Synechococcus sp. PCC 7335: one gene and its partner. The protein of the gene in region 1 binds, or shares a complex with, the protein of each later gene. Links are inferred from orthologs where the notes say so. Each region holds a gene or a part of one and is shown on either strand. Other genes may lie near its edges.

What was found. Proteins that work in one complex are often made in the same cells at the same time.
Region 2: the proteins of uvrA (region 1) and mfd are in contact, whole or in part, in a crystal structure (PDB 4DFC), measured with the Escherichia coli proteins. The link is inferred for Synechococcus sp. PCC 7335 from one-to-one orthologs.

What each region holds. Positions count from the first base shown.
Region 1 is NZ_DS989904.1:2,279,360-2,284,870, reverse strand. What follows is about bases 2,023-5,511. They hold uvrA (excinuclease ABC subunit UvrA), read right to left. Parts: upstream 5,199-5,511; coding sequence 2,223-5,198; downstream 2,023-2,222. Other genes in these bases: codA (cytosine deaminase), read right to left, coding at 5,464-5,511; S7335_RS09840 (HEPN domain-containing protein), read left to right, coding at 2,023-2,222. Also shown: S7335_RS09860 (NACHT domain-containing NTPase), read right to left, coding at 1-7; S7335_RS09855 (Uma2 family endonuclease), read right to left, coding at 63-653; S7335_RS09850 (Uma2 family endonuclease), read right to left, coding at 658-1,269; S7335_RS09845 (nucleotidyltransferase domain-containing protein), read left to right, coding at 1,501-1,821; more of S7335_RS09840, read left to right, coding at 1,818-2,022. UniProt on the Escherichia coli protein: The UvrABC repair system catalyzes the recognition and processing of DNA lesions. UvrA is an ATPase and a DNA-binding protein. A damage recognition complex composed of 2 UvrA and 2 UvrB subunits scans DNA for abnormalities.
Region 2 is NZ_DS989904.1:3,884,842-3,890,917, forward strand. What follows is about bases 1,012-5,065. They hold mfd (transcription-repair coupling factor), read left to right. Parts: upstream 1,012-1,331; coding sequence 1,332-4,865; downstream 4,866-5,065. Other genes in these bases: S7335_RS16355 (glucose-6-phosphate isomerase), read left to right, coding at 1,012-1,162; S7335_RS16365 (single-stranded DNA-binding protein), read right to left, coding at 4,873-5,065. Also shown: more of S7335_RS16355, read left to right, coding at 1-1,011; more of S7335_RS16365, read right to left, coding at 5,066-5,232; S7335_RS16370 (rod shape-determining protein), read left to right, coding at 5,671-6,076. UniProt on the Escherichia coli protein: Couples transcription and DNA repair by recognizing RNA polymerase (RNAP) stalled at DNA lesions. Mediates ATP-dependent release of RNAP and its truncated transcript from the DNA, and recruitment of nucleotide excision repair machinery to the damaged site.

The DNA of each region.
Region 1 (5,511 bases):
CAGTCATATTGCCATACTGTCAAAGCTTATAGTCGCAGCATACCGCAATGCCCTATTGCTAGCTACGAAGTTTGTTCTGCTTCCACAGTATCCAACCGAACATTCCGATACAGCTTCTCAATCGGCAGCTCAACGCCCATACTCGCAATCTCAACCGTCTCACCTTCTTTGTAGGCAAAATACAACCACATCCGCCCTTCCCCACGCCGAAAACACTCTACCTGCATCCGCTTGGTACTAACCAACACATACTCTTCAAGCGTCGGAATTTGAATGTATTCTTGAAACTTATCTCCTCGGTCTGTGTTTTCTGTGCTATCAGAGAGCACTTCTGCAATCAACTTTGGGAACTGATAGAACTCTACTTCGCTCTTATCGCGTTCATCACAGCTCACCACCAGATCGGGATAGCGATACGAAAGCCCTTCGTTTACCTTGACCTTGACATCAGAGATGTTGATTTCACACCCATCCGCATCTACTTGACTCACTAGCTCGCTATACAAGCTTAAAGCGGCTCTGTTGTGCCCTTTTGTTCCACCCGTCATAGCGAACACTTCGCCATCACAGTACTCATGGCGAATTTCTTGGCGCGATTCCCATACGAGGTATTCGTCAGCAGTCATACGGCGAGGCTGAGGGATGGCAATCATGGTGTCAAGTCCAAATACGACGTAGCTTCAGCACAAAATCGGGCAGAACATCTTCCCCAGAAAGCTCGCTCGGTGCTTCTAAAATTTCCATCGGTTGCCCGGTTCGATAGACTTCTACCTTTCTATTCTTTGGGTCAAGTAGCCAACCTAACCTAGCACCGTTGTCCATATACTCACGCATTTTATCCTGAAGAGGTTTTAGCGTGTCCGAGTCAGAACGCAGCTCTACTACAAAGTCAGGACAAATAGGTGCAAAGGTTTCTTGCTTTTGCTCAGCGCTCAAAGCATTCCATCTTGCTTGACTCACCCAGGACGCATCAGGAGATCGAGTAGCACCGTTCGATAACTTGAAGCCCGTTGAGGATTCAAAGCCTTTGCCCAACACATAATTATTCTCAACCCATGTGCCCAATTGAGCAACAATGCTAAGGTTGCGCTCTCCAGTCTCCCATCCGGTTGGTGGGTTCACTATCAGCTCTCCTTTGGCGGTTCTTTCTAGTTTCAGCTCACGGTTTGCGATCGCGAGCACTTCAAACTGCTCATCAGTCACCGTTAGCAATAGTTCTGTTGGCAGCTCAAGTGAGAGCGTATTGGGTCTTAGCGGCGTCTGTACCATAGCAGTTAGCCTTTTGGCGGCGGATGCTGGGCTAGCACTTTCTTTAGATACTTACCAGTATACGAACCTTCTGTGGCAGCGACGTCTTCTGGGGTGCCTTTTGGCAATGATTTGACCACCGCGATTGCCCACCTAGTCCATCAACCAAATGAACACCTACGGCTGTCAACAGACCAACGAAAGCGATAGGATTAGGAACATCGGACGCAGTCTTGAAGGAGGCGAAGTACAGTGCAAGCATCTGATCGTCAAATCGTCTCAGAGTTTCGCGATCGCCTGAAGAACATCGCATCAATATTAGACTTGCGAATATTTGGATCGCGAGCTGAGGGCAATGCTAGAGAAGAGTCAGATTTGGATGTATTCATCAAGCTATCGGATCTAGATCGTCCCCTCCGAGAAAAAATTCACGACTTAGCGTGGGAAGTGGGCTTTGAGTATGATCGCGTCATCTCTACATTCGTCGTCACGGAGGCACAACTACAAACAGAAGCAGTAGGCGCTAGTCCGCTACTGACTAAGGTCTTTGAAGAAGGCATTGTTGTGACATGAGCAACCAGCTGCATTTGTTGGTTAGATACCGTCTAGATGAAGCTCAAGAAACGCTGAGAGAGGCAGAGTTACTGCTAAGATCTACTGCCTTCAGAGGTAGCATTAATCGTTCTTACTATGCAATGTTCTACGCTCTTTTGGGCCTGTTGGCAACTCGCGGCTTGGGTACCTCTAAGCATAGCGGTGTTATGAGCTTATTTGATCGTGAATTTGTCAAGACGGGGATCTTTGCGAAGGAATTCTCTCGCAGTCTACATCGTGCTTTTGACGAACGGCAGGTTAATGATCATGGCGAAATGCTAAAGCCAGATCAGAAGCTAGCTTCTGCATTGTTAGAACAGGCGCGAGTATTCGTACATGAAGTCTCGGATTATCTGACGAGAACGGGATTTGATCTATGATCAATCTTCTTGCGGCGGATGCTGCCTGAGTACTTCCTTCAGATATTTGCCAGTATACGAACCTTCTGTGGCAGCGACGTCTTCTGGAGTGCCCTGAGCGATAATTTTGCCGCCGCGATCGCCCCCCTCTGGCCCTAGATCAATCACCCAATCACAGCAGCGAATCACATCTAGATTGTGCTCGATCATAATGACCGAATTACCCTTCTCTACCAAACGCTGCACCACATCCAACAGCTTGTGCACATCATAGAAAGATAATCCTGTAGTCGGCTCATCAATCAAATACAGCGTTTTCCCTGTCGATCTTCTAGCCAGCTCACTGGCCAGTTTCATCCGCTGCGCCTCACCGCCTGAGAGGGTCGGCGCTTTCTGGCCTAGCCGCACATAGCCAAGGCCCACATCCACCATCGTCTGCAATCGACTCGCTGCCTTCGGGATATTCTCAAAGAACTTTAAGCCTTCTTCTGCTGTGGTCTCCAACACATCAGAAATGTTCTTTCCCTTATATTTCACTTGCAAAGTCTCGCGATTGTAGCGCGCTCCTTTACATACATCGCACACCACATACACATCCGGCAGAAAGTTCATCTCAATTACGTTCACACCCTGGCCACCGCAGGCCTCACAGCGTCCCCCTTTTACATTGAAAGAGAACTGTCCGCGCTTGTATCCTCTTGCCTTTGCCTCAATGGTCTCCGTATACAAATCGCGAACAACATCAAAGATGCCAGTATATGTTGCAGGATTCGATCTGGGCGTTCGGCCAATAGGAGACTGATCAATCACAATTGCTTTGTCCAAAGCCTTTAATCCCTTGATCGGGTCCATCTCTGCTGGATGCGGAATCTTGCTGCCGAAGTAGTGGCGAATGGCTGGATGCAACAGTTCATTAATCAAAGTCGACTTTCCAGAACCACTGACGCCCGTAATGCAAACGAACTTACCCAGCGGAATATCGACGTCTATGTTGCAAAGATTGTTGAGGTGGGCATTACGAATTTGGATGCTGCGTCCGTTACCAGGTCTGCGTTTGACAGGCGTATCAATCTTTTGACGACCAGAGAGGTAGGCACCTGTCAGTGACGCTTTGCAGTTGAGGATATCTTCTAACTGGCCTTGAGCGACGATTTGCCCACCATGAATGCCAGCGCCAGGACCAATATCAACGATATAGTCGGCTGCTCGCATCGTGTCTTCGTCATGCTCCACTACAATCAGAGTATTACCCAATCCTTTGAGTCTTTGAAGCGTGTTCAACAATCTATCATTGTCTCTTTGATGTAGCCCAATACTCGGTTCGTCGAGCACATACAACACACCACTCAGTCCTGCGCCAATCTGGGTGGCGAGTCGAATTCTTTGTGCTTCTCCGCCCGAAAGGGTCCTGGCTGTTCTGTCTAAGGTTAGGTAGTCAAGACCGACATCTAATAAGAAAGTCAGACGGGCTTTTATCTCTTTGAGGACGAGATCGCCAATAGCCATCTGGCGAGCGGTGAGTTTTGGTGCTTTGCCATTTTCACCCACTAGTTCGTAGACTCTTTCACGACATTCTCGTACAGAAACGCTCGTAAAATCTTTAATCGTATATGGACCAATCCGCACCGCGATCGATTCAGGCTTTAGCCTCGTGCCATTGCAGACTTCACAAGGCTGATCGACAAGGTATTTCTCTAGTTTCTGCTTATATGTCTCAGAAGAGGCTTCTTGATATTGGCGCTGCAACATCGGCAGTACCCCTTCATATCGGCGATGATAGCCTTTGTTCCTACCATAGCGAGAGTCTGTTTCTATGTAGATCTTCTCTTTTGATCCATGCAAGATCACTTCTTTTTGAGATTCTTCTAGGCTAGCCCAAGTAGACTGTAGCTCGAAGCCAAAAGCTTGACCAACGCTGTAGAGCAGTGAGAAATAGTAAGTGTTGTCTTTTTCTGACCAGGGAGCGATCGCAGCATAAACCGGCACCTTTGGATCGGGCACCACTAGCTCCTCAGAAAACCGCTGCAAACTTCCTAGCCCATGGCAGTTTGGGCAAGCTCCATACGGCGAATTAAAAGAGAACAATCGAGGTGATAGCTCATCCATCACCGCGCCATGCTCTGGGCAGGCAAAATTCTCAGAAAAAACAATCTCTTCTGGCACTGCTGGCGCCGACTTTTCCGACTGTTCCGTCTGTCGAGCCGGTAAAACATCAATAATCGCAATCCCCTCAGAGCGCTTTAGCGCAGTCGCCAAAGAATCGACTAATCTCTCTTGAAGATCGTCCTTCTTCACTAAGCGATCAACAACCACTTCAATATCATGTTTCTTGTTTTTATCTAACTCAATATTGTCACCCAGTTCACGCGGTTCACCATTTATCCGAACCCGAACAAAACCCTCAGCCGCCAATGCAGACAATAGCTTTTGATGTGTCCCCTTTTTTCCCCGGACCACCGGCGCCAACAGTTGAAATCGCGTTCCATCTGGCAACTCCATCACCTGATCCACCATCTGATCGATACTTTGTGGAGAGATCGATCTATCGCAATGAGGACAATGAGGCTGCCCTGCGCGCCCATACAACAATCTTAGGTAATCGTAAATCTCCGTCACCGTCCCTACCGTAGAACGCGGGTTATGAGACGTAGACTTCTGGTCAATTGAAATAGCCGGACTTAGCCCCTCAATCGCATCCACATCTGGCTTGTCAACTTGACCCAAAAACTGACGAGCATAGGCACTCAGCGACTCCACATAGCGCCGCTGACCCTCCGCAAAGATCGTATCAAACGCCAAAGAAGACTTCCCAGAGCCCGAAACACCAGTGAACACAACCATCTTGTCTCTAGGCAAATCAAGATTTATATCCTTAAGGTTATGCTGCCTAGCCCCCCTAATTCGAATCAAATTCTTCGTATCCGATAAATTGACTGATAGATCAATTGGCCCATGCCCATTCGACGCTGGCGCAACCTTCCTAGCCTTCTTCGGCATCGACGCACTGACCTCCTGGCCCTCAGTTTTCTTTGCTGCCGTCTTCTTCTTAGTCTTCTCTACTTGGGCAGTACTTTTCGTAGCGGACTGATCCTGGTTTGATTTCTTTTTTGAAGGAGGCATTAGTAGGGTGCAATATGAGAGATTCAGACAAGGTTCAGTCTACGCAAAAACCCGCAAAAACATTGCTTCATGATAGACCACTAAGCCAAGCCAATGGTCCCTCCGCTCAGTACAAAATTGCTATGCCAGGCTTCGACTCCGCTCAGCCCTCGTTGCGAGCCCACCTCACCACCGGCGGCACCGTCTCCAC
Region 2 (6,076 bases), 1.6 Mb from region 1 along the record:
TATTGATATTCACTTTATCGACAACACGGATCCGATTGGCATAGATCATGTCTTTGAAGAAATTGGCGATCGCCTCAAAAGCACTTTAGTCATTATCACTTCAAAATCAGGTGGCACCCCCGAAACGCGTAACGGCATGATTGAAGCCAAAGCTGCCTACGAGCGCGCCGGACTGTCCTTTGCGAAGTATGCCGTTGCGGTAACAGGGATCGACAGCAAGCTAGAAAATATCGCCACTGACGAAGGCTGGCTAGCAACTTTTCCGATGCATGACTGGGTCGGTGGCAGAACCTCTGAGCTATCTGCGGTTGGGCTACTGCCAGCGGCGTTACAAGGTATTGATATTCGCGACATGCTAGCTGGGGCCAAAGAAATGGACGAAGCTACTCGCGTTCATGATTTGCGCACAAACCCAGCTGCTTTGCTAGCGCTCGCCTGGTACTTTGCTGGCAACGGCACCGGTGAGAAAGACATGGTAGTGCTGCCCTACAAAGACAGCCTGTTGCTGTTTAGCCGTTACTTACAGCAGCTAGTAATGGAGTCACTTGGTAAAGAAAAAGACCTAGATGGCAACACGGTTTACCAAGGCATTGCAGTCTATGGAAACAAAGGCTCAACCGACCAGCATGCTTACGTTCAGCAGCTTAGAGAAGGTATTCCCAACTTCTTTGCGACTTTGATTGAAGTGCTTAAAGACCGTGAAGGGCCATCGGTGGATGTTGAGCCAGGTGTGACCTCTGGAGATTATCTATCAGGTCTATTGCAGGGGACTCGCCGAGCCCTATCAGAAAACGACCGTGATTCGATCACAATTACGATCCCCGAAGTTTCGCCCAAGATGGTAGGTGCGTTGATTGCACTATACGAGCGGGCAGTGAGTCTGTATGCCAGCCTAGTCAACATCAACGCTTATCACCAGCCAGGTGTAGAAGCAGGAAAAAAAGCAGCAGCAGACGTCCTATCGCTGCAAACTAAAGTGAAGGAAGTCGTCAAAGCTTCGGACAGTGCGCTTTCTTTAAACGAGATTGTTGAAAGGATGGACGCACAAGACAAAATAGAAAATGTCTATAAGATTGTGCGTCATCTAGACGCCAATGGTCGCGAATTGAAGATCGAGGGAAGTCCTAGCGAACCAGCTAAGTTGAAGGTGAGCGTTCGCTAGTAAATGATCGCCTAGCAGTAACACGCCTCAGTAGCTGCTAGTGCGGATTCGTTTGGTAGTGATATCGGTAGCCATAACCGCACGGTCAGATTGAGCAATGCCTTCTAGAATAATTACTGGCAGTGGTTTTGGACTGCTGCTAGTGGTTTGCTCTTTGAGTTAATTTTTCATGGCGTTTTCTTCGATTACTCGTGCGATCGCACGTTCCCCCCTAGCCCAAGAGCTGGTTGCAAAATTAGAAAAGCAGCAAACCCTGACGATTACAGGCGCACCTAGACTCCCCAAAGGACTCGTCAGCTCAGCCTTAGCACAGACGCAAAATAAACCGATGCTGGTGGTTACAGCCACCCTAGAAGAAGCGGGTAGATGGTCGGCGCAGCTAGAAGCTATGGGCTGGGCTACGGTTGCTTTTTATCCCACGTCAGAGTCTTCGCCATACGATGTATTTGACCCTGAATCAGAATTGATTTGGGGTCAGCTTCAAGTCCTCTCTGACTTGATTAATGGCAAAGCAAACCCAGAAAATATGCCGCTAGGGTCAAAGCACCTAGGCACGATGGCGATTGTTACAACCGAGCGAGCGCTGCAACCGCATCTCCCCCCGGTCGAAGCCTTTCGTCCGTACTGCTTAGAGATCACTTTGGGCATGGAGCTTAATTTAAAAGATCTCGGGTTGAGCTTAGCTAAGTTGGGCTATGAGAAAGTCTCTTCTGTTGAAGTAGAAGGGCAGTGGAGTCAGCGGGGAGACATTATCGATGTTTTTCCCGTGGCAGCAGAATTGCCAGTGCGTATGGAGCTGTTTGGCGATGAGCTAGAGCGCCTGCGAGAGTTCGATCCAGCTAATCAGCGATCGCTTGACAAGATCGAAGCCCTGCTGTTGACAACGACTGACTACGGCCCGTTGATTTTATCGGCGTTGGAAGAAAAAGAACTGCTAGAAGATCTACTGACTGAAGAGTCCCAAGAAACCTTTGCGGCGACTGGCAAAATAGAGGGTGCCCGTCGATTTATGGGACTAGCGTTCGAATCGCCTGCGTCTATCTTGGACTATCTACCGGACGACACGCTAGTGGTAATCGATGAGCCTGCCCAATGTTTGGCTCACGCTGAGCGCTGGATTGAGACGGTCGAAGATCGTTGGCAAGAGGCGCTAGATGCCTTTGAAGCAGATGTAGAAATTCAGCTACCTTCAGGTGGCTTGCCCAAAGTTCATAGGCCGTTCTCTCAGGCGTTAGAAGAGATTGAGCTTTTTCAGCGGATTGAAATTTCTGAACTGGCTGAGGAGGGAGTTGGGCTAAATTTGGCTAGTCGACCCGTGCCAATCCTGCCGCATCAGTTTGGCAAGCTAGCAGATATCTTGAAGGAAGAGCGCGATCGTAAGTTTTTCCCTTGGTTAATCTCTGCTCAGCCTTCTCGCTCTGTCGCTTTGCTACAAGAGCACGATTGCCCCGCTCAATTCATCCCTAACCCTAAAGACTTTCCAGCCATTGACAAGCTGCAAAATCAGCGCATTCCGATTGCGGTCAAATACTCGGGGCTAGCCGAACTCGAAGGCTTTGTTCTACCTACCTTTCGCATTGTCGTTGTCACTGATCGCGAATTCTTCGGACAGCACACCCTAGCCACACCTAGCTATGTTCGAAAACGGCGGCGCGCTGCTTCTAAACAGGTCGATCCGAATAAGCTACGGCCCAAAGACTACATCGTTCACCGCAATCACGGTATCGGTCAGTTTCTCAAGCTTGAGAGTCTGACAGTCGATAAAGAGACCCGCGAATATCTTGTTATTCAATACGCTGATGGCCTGCTACGTGTGCCCGTCGATCAGATGGGATCGCTCTCACGCTACCGCACTTCGGTAGAGCAAAGACCGCAGCTAAATAAGATGACGGGCAAAGCCTGGGAGAAAACCAAGGGCAAAGCACGCAAAGCCATCAAGAAAGTGGCGGTCGATTTACTCAAGCTCTATGCCCAGCGATCACAAATGCAAGGCTTCACTTATCCCGAAGACATGCCTTGGCAGCAAGAATTAGAAGACTCTTTCCCATACAACCCTACACCCGATCAGCTCAAAGCCACTCAAGATGTCAAACGGGATATGGAAAGCGATCGACCGATGGATCGTCTGGTCTGTGGGGACGTAGGCTTTGGCAAGACCGAAGTTGCCCTGCGTGCCGTTTTCAAAGCTGTGACGGCTGGGAAGCAAGTAGCGCTGCTCGCACCAACAACGATTCTGACGCAGCAGCACTACCATACGCTGAAAGAGCGCTTCGCACCGTACCCTATTCAAATCGGGCTGCTGAACCGTTTTCGTACGGCTAAAGAGCGTAAAGACATTCTGCTAAGGCTGATTTCCGGCGAATTGGATGTGGTTGTCGGCACCCATCAGCTTCTGGGTAAAACGGTAAAGTTCAAAGATCTCGGGCTGCTAGTCGTAGACGAAGAGCAGCGCTTCGGGGTGAACCAAAAGGAAAAAATCAAGGCAATGAAGGCCCAAGTAGATGTGCTGACACTCAGCGCTACGCCAATTCCTAGAACCTTATACATGGCTCTTTCTGGCGTCCGGGAGATGAGTTTGATCACTACACCCCCGCCTTCTCGCCGTCCGATCAAGACTCACTTATCGCCTTACGATCCTGAGAAAGTGCGCACCGCAATTCGACAGGAGCTCGACCGGGGCGGACAAATTTTTTATGTCGTACCGCGCGTAGAGGGCATTGAGGAAGTGGCTGGTCGGATTAGGGAAGCGGTGCCGGGGGTTCGACTGGCGATCGCGCATGGCCAAATGCCCGAAGGTGAACTCGAAGCTACTATGCTCACTTTTAGCAACGGCGACGCGGACCTGATGGTCTGCACCACTATTATCGAATCAGGACTTGATATCCCTAGAGTCAACACCATCATCATCGAAGACTCACAAAAATTTGGTCTCTCGCAGCTCTATCAGCTCCGTGGTCGGGTCGGCCGATCCGGTATTCAGGCTCATGCCTGGTTACTTTTTCCCAAACAAAACCAACTGTCTGACAAAGCGCGTAAGCGGCTTAGAGCCATTCAAGAATTTACCCAGTTAGGATCGGGTTATCAGCTAGCCATGCGCGATATGGAGATTCGTGGAATCGGCAACCTACTTGGCGCTCAACAATCAGGGCAGATGGAAGTCATTGGCTTTGATCTCTATATGGATATGCTAGAAGAATCTATTGCTGAGATTCGCGGTCAGGAAATTCCCCAGGTAGATGAAACCCAAGTCGATCTAAAAGTGACTGCTTTTATTCCTGCTGACTACATTCCTGAACTTGACCAGAAGATGAGTGTCTATCGATCTCTAGTAGGCGCTAGCACTAGACGTGAGCTGATAGAAATTGTGGCTGATCTAAACGATCACTATGGCAGCTTGCCATCGGCTGTTGGTCAGCTAGTCAAGGTCTTAGAGCTTAAGCAGATTGCCAAGCCGCTCGGCTTCTCTCGAATTAGAACTGAAGACAAGCAGCACGTCGTACTCGAAACGCCGATGGAAAAACCTGCTTGGGCCCTACTGCATGAGAAGGTACCTGCACATTTGCGCTCTCGCTTTGTCTATGCTCCTGGCAAAGTGACCGTACGCGGCTTAGGGGCCGTGAAGCCAGAGAAGCAGATAGAAAATCTAATTGAATGGCTTGGGCACATGCAAACTGCACTACCAGAACCTGCTTTTTCTAGATAGGTGTTACCTAGAACTCGTCATTGCCATACGCCATTGGCGCTTCGTTGTCTCGCTTAGAGCCAAGTAGGTTCAAATCATTGACGCGGATGACTGGACTCGTTCGAGTTGCGCCCGTGCTGCGATCCTGCCAGCTATCCAACTTCAAAGAACCCGTAACTCCAATCAGGCTACCCTTACGTACATAGTTCGCTGCGACTTCGGCAGGCTTACCCCAAATTTCTATATTGAACCAATCAGGTTGGTCGCTATTACGGCTACGTCTATTTACTGCCAAACCAAACTTTGCTAGCACATTGCCAGACTCAAAATAACGAACTTCAGGGTCACGACCCACTCGTCCAACTAAAGTCACTACATTTACGCTCATAAGTGTCAGCCCACGTCCTTCTCTAACAAGCTGCCATACTACAGTAAACTACGGCTACCTAAAACAAGACTATCGATATACCTAGTCTATGCAGAGCCATTTTCATAGAGTCAGCTCCACAGAGCTACACTAGTACAAATCTACTATTATAGTTATTCTACTACAGCAGCGAACAAATGATCTGACTGACGACCTACTCTTATAGACACCTTAGCTTTCTTAAACAATTGAGAGATAGGCGATTGAATAAGAGTGATCTACGTCATATTGATTAGGACTTGAATCTATAGCGCAACCGTATAGAGCCGGAAATATCGACTAGACGCGCGATATGAAACGTAATAAGATTCATTCTGATTGCTAGAAATATCAGTATCAACCGCTATTACGGACCCTTAACTTGTGGCCTTATTTGATCGCTTTTCCCGCTCTCGTAACATGGGTATCGACCTTGGTACAGCAAATACCCTCATCTATGTTTCAGGTCAGGGAATCGTTTTGCAAGAACCTTCGGTAGTTGCCATTGATGAAAGTACCAGACGTCCTCTTGCCGTGGGGGAAGCTGCTAGGCAGATGCTAGGACGCACACCGGGTAACATTCGAGCTATTCGTCCGCTCCGAGACGGCGTGATTGCAGATTTCGATACTGCAGAGGTGATGCTAAAACATTTCATACGCCAGATACATGAGAACAAAGGCTCAGTCTCTCCGCAGGTGGTCATTGGTATTCCTAGTGGCGTTACGGGTGTAGAGCGTCGAGCGGTGATGGAAGCGGCCTTGCAAGCAGGGGCGAGGGAAGTGTCTTTAATCGATGAGCCCGTAGCTGCGGCAATTGGAGTAGGAT